DNA from 3 places in the Vogesella oryzagri genome. Region 2 is predicted to be linked to each of the others. Evidence: predicted binding sites of a transcription regulator. Region 2 holds the regulator's gene; each other region holds the start of a gene.

Region 1 (3,257 bases), on a different contig from region 2:
CACCTTGAACAGCAGCTGGGTCGGCGTGCAGCCAAAGGCATGGCCAGCCTCGACCTGCTCCTTGTTCACCTGGCGAATGCCCAGGCTGGTCAGGCGCACCGCCGGTGGCACGGCAAACACCACCGTGGCCAGAATGCCGGGCACGCGGCCCAGGCCAAAGAACATCGCCGCCGGAATCAGGTACACGAATGCCGGCATGGTCTGCATAAAGTCTAGCACCGGACGCACCAGCGTGTTGACGCGGCGGCTGCGGGCACACCAGATACCCACCGGCACCCCCAGCAACAGGCTGATGATGGTGGCAGACAGCGTAAGCGCCAGCGTGGCAATGGTTTGCGCCCAGAAGCCGGTACCCAGGATCAGCGCGAATGCCGCCAGTACGAACAGGGAGAAGCGCCAAGTCAAACGCCAGATGCCCAGCGCACAGAAGAAGCCAATCACCAGCCACACCGGCAGCGACAGCAGCGCCACTTCCACATTCTCGGCGAACAGGTCCACCGTCTTGCCGATGGCGTCGAAGGCGCCGCCGTTGTTATCCAGCAGGAAATGAATGAAGTCGTTGACCCATTCGCCAATGGGCAGGAAGTCGTGCGGGTTGGCGATAAATTTTTGCCAGAAGTCGTTCATGGCGTGTACTCCAGTACGGACAGGCCAGCGGCGCCGTCCTCGTCAATCGGGGAATCGGCTCGCGGCTTAGTGCACAGCCGTCTGCAGGCGGTGCTCGGACAACTTGGACAGTACGCTGGAAGCGGTAATCACCCCCAGGTAGCGGCCATCGTTGTCAATCACCGGCAGCGGCTCGCGCTGGCCCTGCAGGCGCTTGAGCACATCGGGCAGCGCCGAGGCCGGGGTGATCGGCGATACCGGCACACAGCGTTCGGCCGGGTTACAGCCCTCGGCACGCAAACTGTCGCGGCCAACCAGCCCCAGCAGCTTGTTGTCACCGGAAACACAGGCCACCCAGTTGTGGTGCTGCAAGTCGTGCGGGCCGGCGAGATTGCCGCTCACCATCACGCCCACGCCATGCGGGTCGAGCAGATCCTTGGCCAGCAGGTAGCGCGAGGTATCCACGCTCTTGAAGAATTCGCGTACATAGTCTTCAGCCGGGTTTTCGATGATTTCCTGCGGTGTACCCACCTGCACCAGACGGCCGCCTTCCATGATGGCGATGCGGGTACCGATGCGCAGCGCTTCTTCCAGATCGTGCGACACGAAGAAAATGGTGCGGCGGTGATCGCGCTGCAGTTGCAGCAGGATGTCCTGCATTTCGCTGCGCTTGAGCGGGTCCAGCGCCGAGAACGCCTCGTCCATCAGCATCAGCGACGGGTTGACCGCCAGCGCGCGCACCAGGCCGACACGCTGCTGCATGCCGCCGGACAGCTCGTGCGGCATCTTCCGGGCGAAAGTGGCCAGCCCGACCTGCTCCAGCACCTCCATCGCGCGTTTCTCGCGCTCCTTGCGGCCAACCCCGGCGATTTCCAGGCCAAAGGCGGCGTTATCCAGCACGGTACGGTGCGGCATCAGCGCAAAGCTCTGGAACACCATGCTCATGTCGCGGCGACGCAGCGACACCAGCTCGCTGGGCGACAGTTTGGTGATGTCCTGGCCATCCAGCAGGATGCGACCGTCGGTGGGGTCCATCAGCCGGTTGATCAGGCGGATCAGCGACGACTTGCCGGAGCCGGACAGGCCCATCAGCACGAAGATCTCACCTTCGTCCACCGAGAACGACACGTTGTTCACGCCAACCACTTGCCCGGTGTTGCGGAACACCGTTTCTTTGGTTTCCCCAAGCTTAAGCAGACGCATTGCGTCCTGCGGCTTGTCTCCGAAAACCTTGTACAGGTTTTCTACTACGATCTTGCCTGACTGCATTGCTTTCTCCTTTGCCCTGGCGAGGCTGCTGCACCGCAGCAAGCGCCGTGCCTTGGTGCACTGCGCAAACAACCGGCGTAACCACACCCAAGCTGTTGTAGTAATTGATATGTATCAAGGAAAAGATATGGATGATACGACTGGAGAAGCAATGACCAACCGACGCCTACCTGTCGTAAAACGACATTGCACCAATCAGTACCACAGAAGGGGCCAATATCGTTGTAATGCCCGCCAGACGGGCGCTTTCGTCCCCGTTACTGTGCATGCTGCAGTGGCGAAAAACACAGCGCCGGTCGTTCCAAGACAGGTCAGCATGCGCCTTTTTGTCGGTCTTGGCTGTACAAAAATTGCACACGGCTCCAGCCAAAGAGAAACGCCGCCCGGTGGGTACTCGAACGGCGTGAAATAAAGGGTAAATCGGCAGCCAAAAGGCCGTCAGCGGTCTAGCACCACCGGCGTCAATGGCACACTGCAACATGGCAGGATCCAGCCCTGGTCGATCTCGCGCTGGCGAATACCACCGCCGTGCTTCATGTCCACCTTGCCCTCCAGCAGCTTGGTCTTGCAGGTGCCGCACAGGCCCTTGGAACAGGACGACGGCACCCGCAACCCCTGCTGCTGCGCAGCGGCCAGGATGGTCTGCCCGGGCTTGGTATGCACCACGTCGCCCAGCTTGGCAAAGCGCACATCGAAGCCACCCTCGCCCTCGCCGTCGCAGGCGGTCGCCACATCCGGCTCCGGCGCGGCAGCCGAGGTCAGCTCGGCAAAGTTGAAGCTTTCTTCGTGGTACAGCGCCATGTCGAAACCGGCGGCCTGCAACAGCGCCCGCACGGCAGTCATGTACGGCGCCGGGCCACAGCAGTAGACCGCCCGCTGGCGGAAATCCGGCACCAGCCGTTCCAGCGCCGGCAGGTCGAGGAAGCCTTCCAGGCCATGCCATTCCGGCTCCGGATGGCGGCTCTGCACGATGGCGGCCTGGCGGAAGCCATTGCGCGCCCGTGCCAGCTGCACCAGCTCGTGGCGGAAGATCAGATCCGCCGGCGAGCGCGCGCTATGCACGAAGGCGACGTCCATGCTGCCGCCCAAGTCGCCCAGCGCACGGCTCATCGACATCAGCGGCGTGATGCCGCTACCGGCCGACAGGAACAGATAACGATCGGCCGGGGCGTGAGCGAAACTGAATTCGCCGGACGGCCCCAGCACGCTGATTTTCATGCCCGGCTGCAGATTGTCGTGCAGCCAGTTGGACACCTGCCCGCCCGGCACGCGCTTGACGGTGATGGTGACCGTGTCCGGCCGCGTCGGCGACGACGACATCGTGTAGCAGCGGTTGACGGTGGCGCCGTCGATCTCCAGCTCCAGGGTCAGAAACTGCCCCG
Region 2 (3,257 bases):
CGGATCAGGAAGCGGCCCTTCGGTGCCACCATCAGGAAGTCGCCATCGAAGGTCAGCAACCCCATGTGCTGGAATTCGCGGATCAGCGGCAGCTCATCGGCAAAATAATTGGCGAAGTTGATGGCGAAGGTTTCTTCGATTGCCTCCACCGACAGCGAGAAGCGGCACATCAGCGACTGGATCACGCTGCGGCGCAGAATATCGTCCTGGGTCAGCGTCATGCCGCGCAGTACCGGCAGGTGGCCGGCATCCAGCGCCGCATAGTAGGCGTCGATGTCCTTTTCGTTCTGCGAGTAACAGGGGCCGACCTTGCCGATGGACGACACCCCCAGCCCGATCATGTCGCAGTCGGCGTGGGTGGAATAGCCCTGGAAGTTACGTTGCAGCCGGCCCTGCTGCAGCGCGCGGGTCAGTTCGTCGTCCGGCTTGGCAAAGTGGTCCATGCCGATGAACACGTAGCCGGCGTCGGTCAGCTGCTGCACCGAGTTCTGCAGGATGTCCAGCTTGTGCGCGGCCGTGGGCAGGTCGGCCTCGTTGATGCGGCGCTGCGGCATGAACACGGTCGGCAGGTGCGCGTAGTTGTACAGCGCGATGCGGTCCGGGTTCATCGCCAGCACCTTGTCCACGGTGCGGCGCACCGAGTCGGCATTCTGCAACGGCAGGCCATAGATCAGGTCCACGCTCACCGACTTGAAGCCGGCTTCGCGCGCAGCATTGATCACGGTGAGGGTTTCTTCCTCGCTCTGGATGCGGTTTACCGCCTGCTGCACCGCCGGGTCGAAGTCCTGGATGCCCACGCTCATGCGGTTGAAACCCAGTCGGCCCAGGTGCAGCACGGTGTCGCGGCCAACCTTGCGCGGGTCGATCTCGATGGAGAACTCGCCATCCGGCAGCAGCTCGAAATGCTGGTTGATGGCCGCCATCACCCGGCTGAGCTGCTCGTCGGAGAGGAAGGTCGGCGTGCCGCCGCCAAAATGCAGCTGGATCACCTTCTCGCGGTAGCCGAGACGGCCGGCCACCAGCGCGATTTCCTTTTCCAGGTAGTCCAGGTATTGATCGGCGCGGCTCTTGTCCTTGGTGATGATCTTGTTACAGCCGCAGTAGTAGCAGATGGTGTTGCAGAACGGCACGTGCACATACAGCGAAATCGGCCGATGGCTGGCACCGATGGCATGCTGCTGCAGCCAGTGTTCGTAATCTTTCACCCCAAAACCGCCGTGAAAACGGTCGGCAGTGGGGTAGGAAGTGTAGCGCGGGCCGGAACCTTCAAGTTTTTCGATAAGCTCTCGATCGAAAACACATTGGGTGGGCATAAAGGGGGCGGTGGGTGTCATAATTTTCTGGCTTGGAAAACTGGTGGTGGGCTGGTAAATTTGCGCTAATTGACACTTGCCACGCTTTGACGCGTGTCAAGCAAGCCTCTAGCCTTGCGAAAACCGGAACCCATGACCGAGCAAACCCCCTCCCTGCACACGCTGAAAGTGTCGTGCTCCAACTGTAGTTTGCGCGAACTCTGCTTACCAGTCGGCCTGAACCGGGAAGAAATGGCCCAGCTGGATGCCGTTATCCGCCAGAGCCGCCGCCTGAAGCGTGGCGAATACCTGTTCCGCTCCGGCGAAGGCTTCCGCTCGCTGTACGCGGTGCGTACCGGCTTCTTCAAGACTTGCGTCTCCAGCCAGGACGGCCGCGAGCAGGTCACCGGCTTCCACATGTCCGGCGAGCTGATGGGGCTGGACGGCATCTCCGCCAGCCAGCACGGCTGCGATGCCATCGCGCTGGAAGACAGCGAGGTGTGCGAGCTACCGTTCAACCGCATGGAAACCCTGGGCCGCGACATCCCCAGTCTGCAGCACCACTTCTTCCGCCTGATGAGCCGGGAAATTGTGCGCGACCAGTCGGTGATGCTGCTGCTGGGCAATATGAAGGCCGAGGAACGGTTGGCCGCCTTCCTGCTCAACCTGTCGCAGCGCCTGGCCGCGCGCGGCTTTGCCGCCAACGATTTCATCCTGCGCATGAGCCGCGAGGAAATCGGCAGCTTCCTGGGGCTGAAGCTGGAAACCGTCAGCCGCACGCTGTCCAAGTTCCAACAGCAAAGCTGGCTGAAAGTGGACCACAAGCACATCCAGATGCTGCAGCCGGAAGCACTGAAGGCGCTGGTAGCCGGCTGCTCACAAGCCAACAGCCTGCGCTGAACCGCAGCGCCACCACAACGCCCCGCACTGCGGGGCGTTTTGCTTGTCGGCCCGATACTAGATGGCGCCGATCGACAGCGCCGCCGCCAGGGTGGCGCCCAGTTCTGCCGCGGCCGCCAGCGCCGCCTCCGTCACCTCGCCCTTCACCAGCACGGGTGGCAGCGCTTCGTGCAGCGGGTAGCCGCTGGCGATGCGGCGGATGGCGCTGAGCGCGCCCTGGCCGTCGTTGCCGGCGCTGATGATCACCGCGTACGGCAAGCCCGCCACCTTGCCCTGTGCCGGGTAAAAGGTCCGATCGAGAAAATCCTTCAGCGTGCCGGCCATGTAGCCGAAGTTTTCCGGCGTCGCCAGCACCAGCGCGTGGCAGGCCAGCAGGTCGTCGATGCCGGCGTCCAGCGCCGGTAGCAGCCGCACCGCCACATTGTCCTCGCCGCCGGCCGCCGCCGCGGCCGCCGTCACCAGCGCCAGGGTGTGGCCGCTCTGGCTGGCGTAGACCAACAGCAGGGTTTTCATGGTGCGCCTACGATGCGGCCAACTTGCGCTGCAGCTCGGCCAGCATGCCGGGCAGCGGCCAGTCGTCGCGCACCACGAAGCCGCGGGCGATCTCGTGCCAGTCGCCGTCCGCCCCCGGCGTCAGCTCCGCCACCAGCCGTGCGCCGTCGACCGCCGCCAGCTCGGCCTGCAGCTGTACCAGGGTCAGCACCGCAGCAGCCTCGGCGCGTGCCGGCGCCAGCCAGCTCAGCCGTGGCAGCAGCAACCAGCGGCTGTCGGCGGCGTGTTGCGGCCAGGGTTCGGACAATCGCCGCCACCAGCCGCAGCAGGCATCCGCATTGAAGGGAAAAGCCGGGCGCGGCGCCCCCGGGTAGAACAGCCAGCCGGAAAGGCGGCTGTAGGCCGGGCAGCCGGCAAAGCCCGGCGGCAGCTTAGCCGCCGGATGGCAGGACAGCGCCAGCTGGCTGGCCAGCTTGCGGTACTTCAGCGGCCAGGCATCGCGCAGACTGGGACCGACCAGCTCGCCGCCGGCGGCATCCAGCTGCAGATAGAACTTGCTGGCCGCCTCCAGAT
Region 3 (3,257 bases), on a different contig from region 2:
AGCAGGCCGGCAAACGCCAGCGCCACGCCGCCCCACGCCGCCAGGCTGGGACGCTGGCGGAACAGCAGCCACTGCAGCAGCGGCACCAGCGGCACGTACAGCCCGGTGAGAAACGCCGAGGTGCTGCTGGCGATATGCCCCAGCCCCAGCGTCTGCAGGTTGTAGCTGAAATACAGGATCAGGCCGATGCCGATGCCGCCCAGCAGCTCGGTACGGTTGAGGCCGGCCAGCTGGCGGCGGCACAGCAGCAACGCCAGCACGGTGGCGACGGCAAAACGCAGGCCGACAAAGGCAAAGGCGCCGCTCCATTGCAGCGCGGTCTGCACCGCCAGGAAAGTGCCGCCCCAGATCAGCGTCACACCGACCAGCGACAGGTCGGGCAGCCAGGAGCGGTGGGCCGCGGGCGCGGCAGCAGTGAGAGTGGACATAGGCATGGCTCGCGGGTAAGGTGGCACTTCAATTCTGTGCACTATACTGCACAACTTAATTATTGAGCAATATATTGCACTTATGAGTGAACACGCCCCCCTGCAAGTCTTCAGCCACGTCGCCCACAATCTGCGCAGCGCGCGCCAGCAGCGCGGCCTGAGCCAGGAAAAACTGGCCGCTAGCGCCGAGGTCAGCCGCCGCATGCTGGTCAATATCGAAGCCGGCGCCAGCAATGTCAGCATCGCCACCCTCGACCGCCTCGCCAGTGCGCTGGGGCTGACCTTTTCCGAGCTGGTGCGCGCCCCCGGCAGCGACGCGCCGGTGCGGGTGTGGCAGGGCGACAGCAGCGACAGCCACGCCACCTTGCTGCACAGCCTGGCGCTGGCCGGCTGCACGCTGGAGCTGTGGCAGTGGCAGCTGGCGCCCGGCGACAGCTACCTGGCCGCGCCGGACCCGGCTGGCTGCGGCGAGATCGTGGAGGTACACAGCGGCACGCTGCAACTGGCCTACGCCGGCAACGAGCACACGCTGCAAGCGGGCGACACCGCCGGCTACGGCACCGAGCACGGCTACCGCTACCACAATCCGGGCAGCGGCCTGCTGCGCTTCCAGCGCAGCATCGTGATGCCGGCGCCCACCAGCCGCTAAGGTTGGCCGCACGCGCTGACGGCAGCCTGCCGGCGGCGTGCAGCCTAGCACTGGCGAACCGGGCGCCGCAGCAAGCCGCCGACCCGCCCCGATCCGTCCACCCCCACGCCAGCCCGGCTTGCCGCGCTGGCGTTTTTTATCATGCCAACAGTATTTTCAGAGGCTTGATACACATCAATCACCACCACATGCTGCGTCCATACAATGCGCCAAACACAACATATTGGAGCAAACATGGACCCATGCCCCAGCAGCCATGTCGACGCCGTCAGCAGCATCGATGAATACCTGTCCCGTGCCGACTGGCGGGTACAGGCCAACGCCAACCAGGGCTACAGCCTGGGCGGCCTGATCCTCAACATCGCCGGCAAGCTCACCGCCGAGTACTGGCTGGGCAGCGTGTTCAGCCCGCAGGCGGCGCAGGCGCACCGCCACGGCGACCTGCACATCCACGACCTGGACATGCTGTCCGGCTACTGCGCCGGCTGGTCGCTGCGCACCCTGCTGCAGCTGGGCTTTGCCGGCGTCGGCGGCAAGGTGGAATCGGCGCCGCCGCGCCACCTGTCCAGCGCCTGCGGCCAGATCGTCAACTTCCTCGGCACGCTGCAGAACGAATGGGCCGGCGCGCAGGCGTTCAGCTCCTTCGATACCTACCTGGCGCCGTTCGTAAAAAAGGACGCGCTGAGCTACGCGCAGGTGAAGCAGGCGATCCAGGAACTGATCTACAACCTGAACGTGCCCAGCCGCTGGGGCACACAGACACCCTTCACCAACCTGACCTTCGACTGGGTGTGCCCGGAAGACCTGCGCGAGCAGATCCCGGTGCTGGGCGGCGAGGAGATGCCGTTCCGCTACGGCGACTGCGCCCCGGAAATGGCACTGATCAACCGCGCCTATATCGAGGTGATGCTGGCCGGCGACGCGCTGGGACGGGCGTTTACCTTCCCCATCCCCACCTACAACATCACCAAGGATTTCGACTGGTACGGCGAGAACAGCGACCTGTTGTTCGCGATGACCGCCAAGTACGGCCTGCCCTACTTCCAGAACTTCGTGAACTCCGAGCTGGAGCCGCACATGGTGCGCAGCATGTGCTGCCGCCTGCAGCTGGACCTGCGCGAGCTGATGAAGCGCGGCAACGGCCTGTTCGGCAGTGCCGAGCAGACCGGCTCGGTGGGGGTGGTCACTGTCAACTGCGCACGGCTGGGCCACCGCTTTGCCGGTGACGAAGCCGCACTGCTGGCCGAGACCGACCGCCTGCTGGAGCTGGGGCGCGAGGTGCTGGAAGCGCGCCGCCGCGTGGTGCAGCAGCACATCGACGGCGGGCTGTATCCGTACACCCGCCACTTCCTCGGCAGCCTGCGCAACCACTTCTCCACCCTGGGGGTGAACGGCATCAACGAGATGATCCGCAACTTCACTGCCGACGCCCACGACATCACCAGCGACTGGGGCCATGCCTTTGCCTGCCGCTACCTGGACCACATCCGCGCGCGCATGGTGGAGTTCCAGCAGGCCACCGGCCACCTGTACAACCTGGAAGCCACCCCGGCGGAAGGCACCACCTACCGCTTCGCGCGCGAGGACAACAAGCGTTACCCCGGCATCCTGCAGGCCGGCAGCGCAGAGCGGCCGTACTACACCAACTCCAGCCAGCTGCCGGTGGGATTCACCGACGACCCGTTCGAGGCACTGCTGCGCCAGGACGAACTGCAGCGCAAATACACCGGCGGCACCGTGCTGCACCTGTACATGAGCGAGGCGGTAAGCAGTGCCGATGCCTGTCGCCAGCTGGTACGCCGCGCGCTGGAAAACTTCCGCCTGCCCTACATCACCATCACGCCGACGTTCTCGATCTGCCCGACGCACGGCTACCTGTCCGGCCGTCACGACTATTGCCCGAAGTGCGATGCCGAACTGATCGCGAAAAAACGCCAGGCCGCCTGCTGCGACTGAGCGTCGCGGCGTGAATCGCAGGGAGGGCAAAGCAGCGCGTGCCCACCAGCAACACCCGCCCCCCCCATACCAACAAGACAGCGCAAACCCGCCGCCATGCGGCCAACCCTTGAAAGGAAACGCCATGCACAACCAGCAAACCATCGAACTGAAAGACGAAGAACGCACCCGCTGCGAGGTATGGACGCGGGTGATGGGCTACCACCGCCCGGTGGCCTCGTTCA

What was found. The regulator FNR, encoded in region 2, switches genes on or off when oxygen is low (the NO sensors DNR and NnrR bind a similar motif). The targets are predictions, from matches to a motif close to TTGATNNNNATCAA.
Region 1: a site for FNR is predicted at 1,980-1,993, ahead of ABNW52_RS09950 (quaternary amine ABC transporter ATP-binding protein). Genes of this name have one in related genera too.
Region 3: a site for FNR is predicted at 1,242-1,255, ahead of ABNW52_RS03015 (ribonucleoside triphosphate reductase). Genes of this name have one in related genera too.

The regions. Positions count from the first base shown of each region.
Region 1 covers NZ_JBEFLD010000004.1:460,811-464,067, forward strand. The annotation lists gene ABNW52_RS09945 (ABC transporter permease) at 1-627, opposite strand, end outside; gene ABNW52_RS09950 (quaternary amine ABC transporter ATP-binding protein) at 694-1,809, opposite strand; gene ABNW52_RS09955 (FAD-binding oxidoreductase) at 2,314-3,257, opposite strand, start outside.
Region 2 covers NZ_JBEFLD010000006.1:126,602-129,858, forward strand. The annotation lists gene hemN (oxygen-independent coproporphyrinogen III oxidase) at 1-1,334, opposite strand, end outside; gene fnr (fumarate/nitrate reduction transcriptional regulator Fnr) at 1,446-2,192, shown strand; gene ABNW52_RS12605 (flavodoxin family protein) at 2,250-2,705, opposite strand; gene ABNW52_RS12610 (DUF1853 family protein) at 2,713-3,257, opposite strand, start outside.
Region 3 covers NZ_JBEFLD010000002.1:81,257-84,513, forward strand. The annotation lists gene ABNW52_RS03005 (DMT family transporter) at 1-428, opposite strand, end outside; gene ABNW52_RS03010 (helix-turn-helix domain-containing protein) at 511-1,077, shown strand; gene ABNW52_RS03015 (ribonucleoside triphosphate reductase) at 1,312-3,033, shown strand; gene nrdD (anaerobic ribonucleoside-triphosphate reductase) at 3,158-3,257, shown strand, end outside.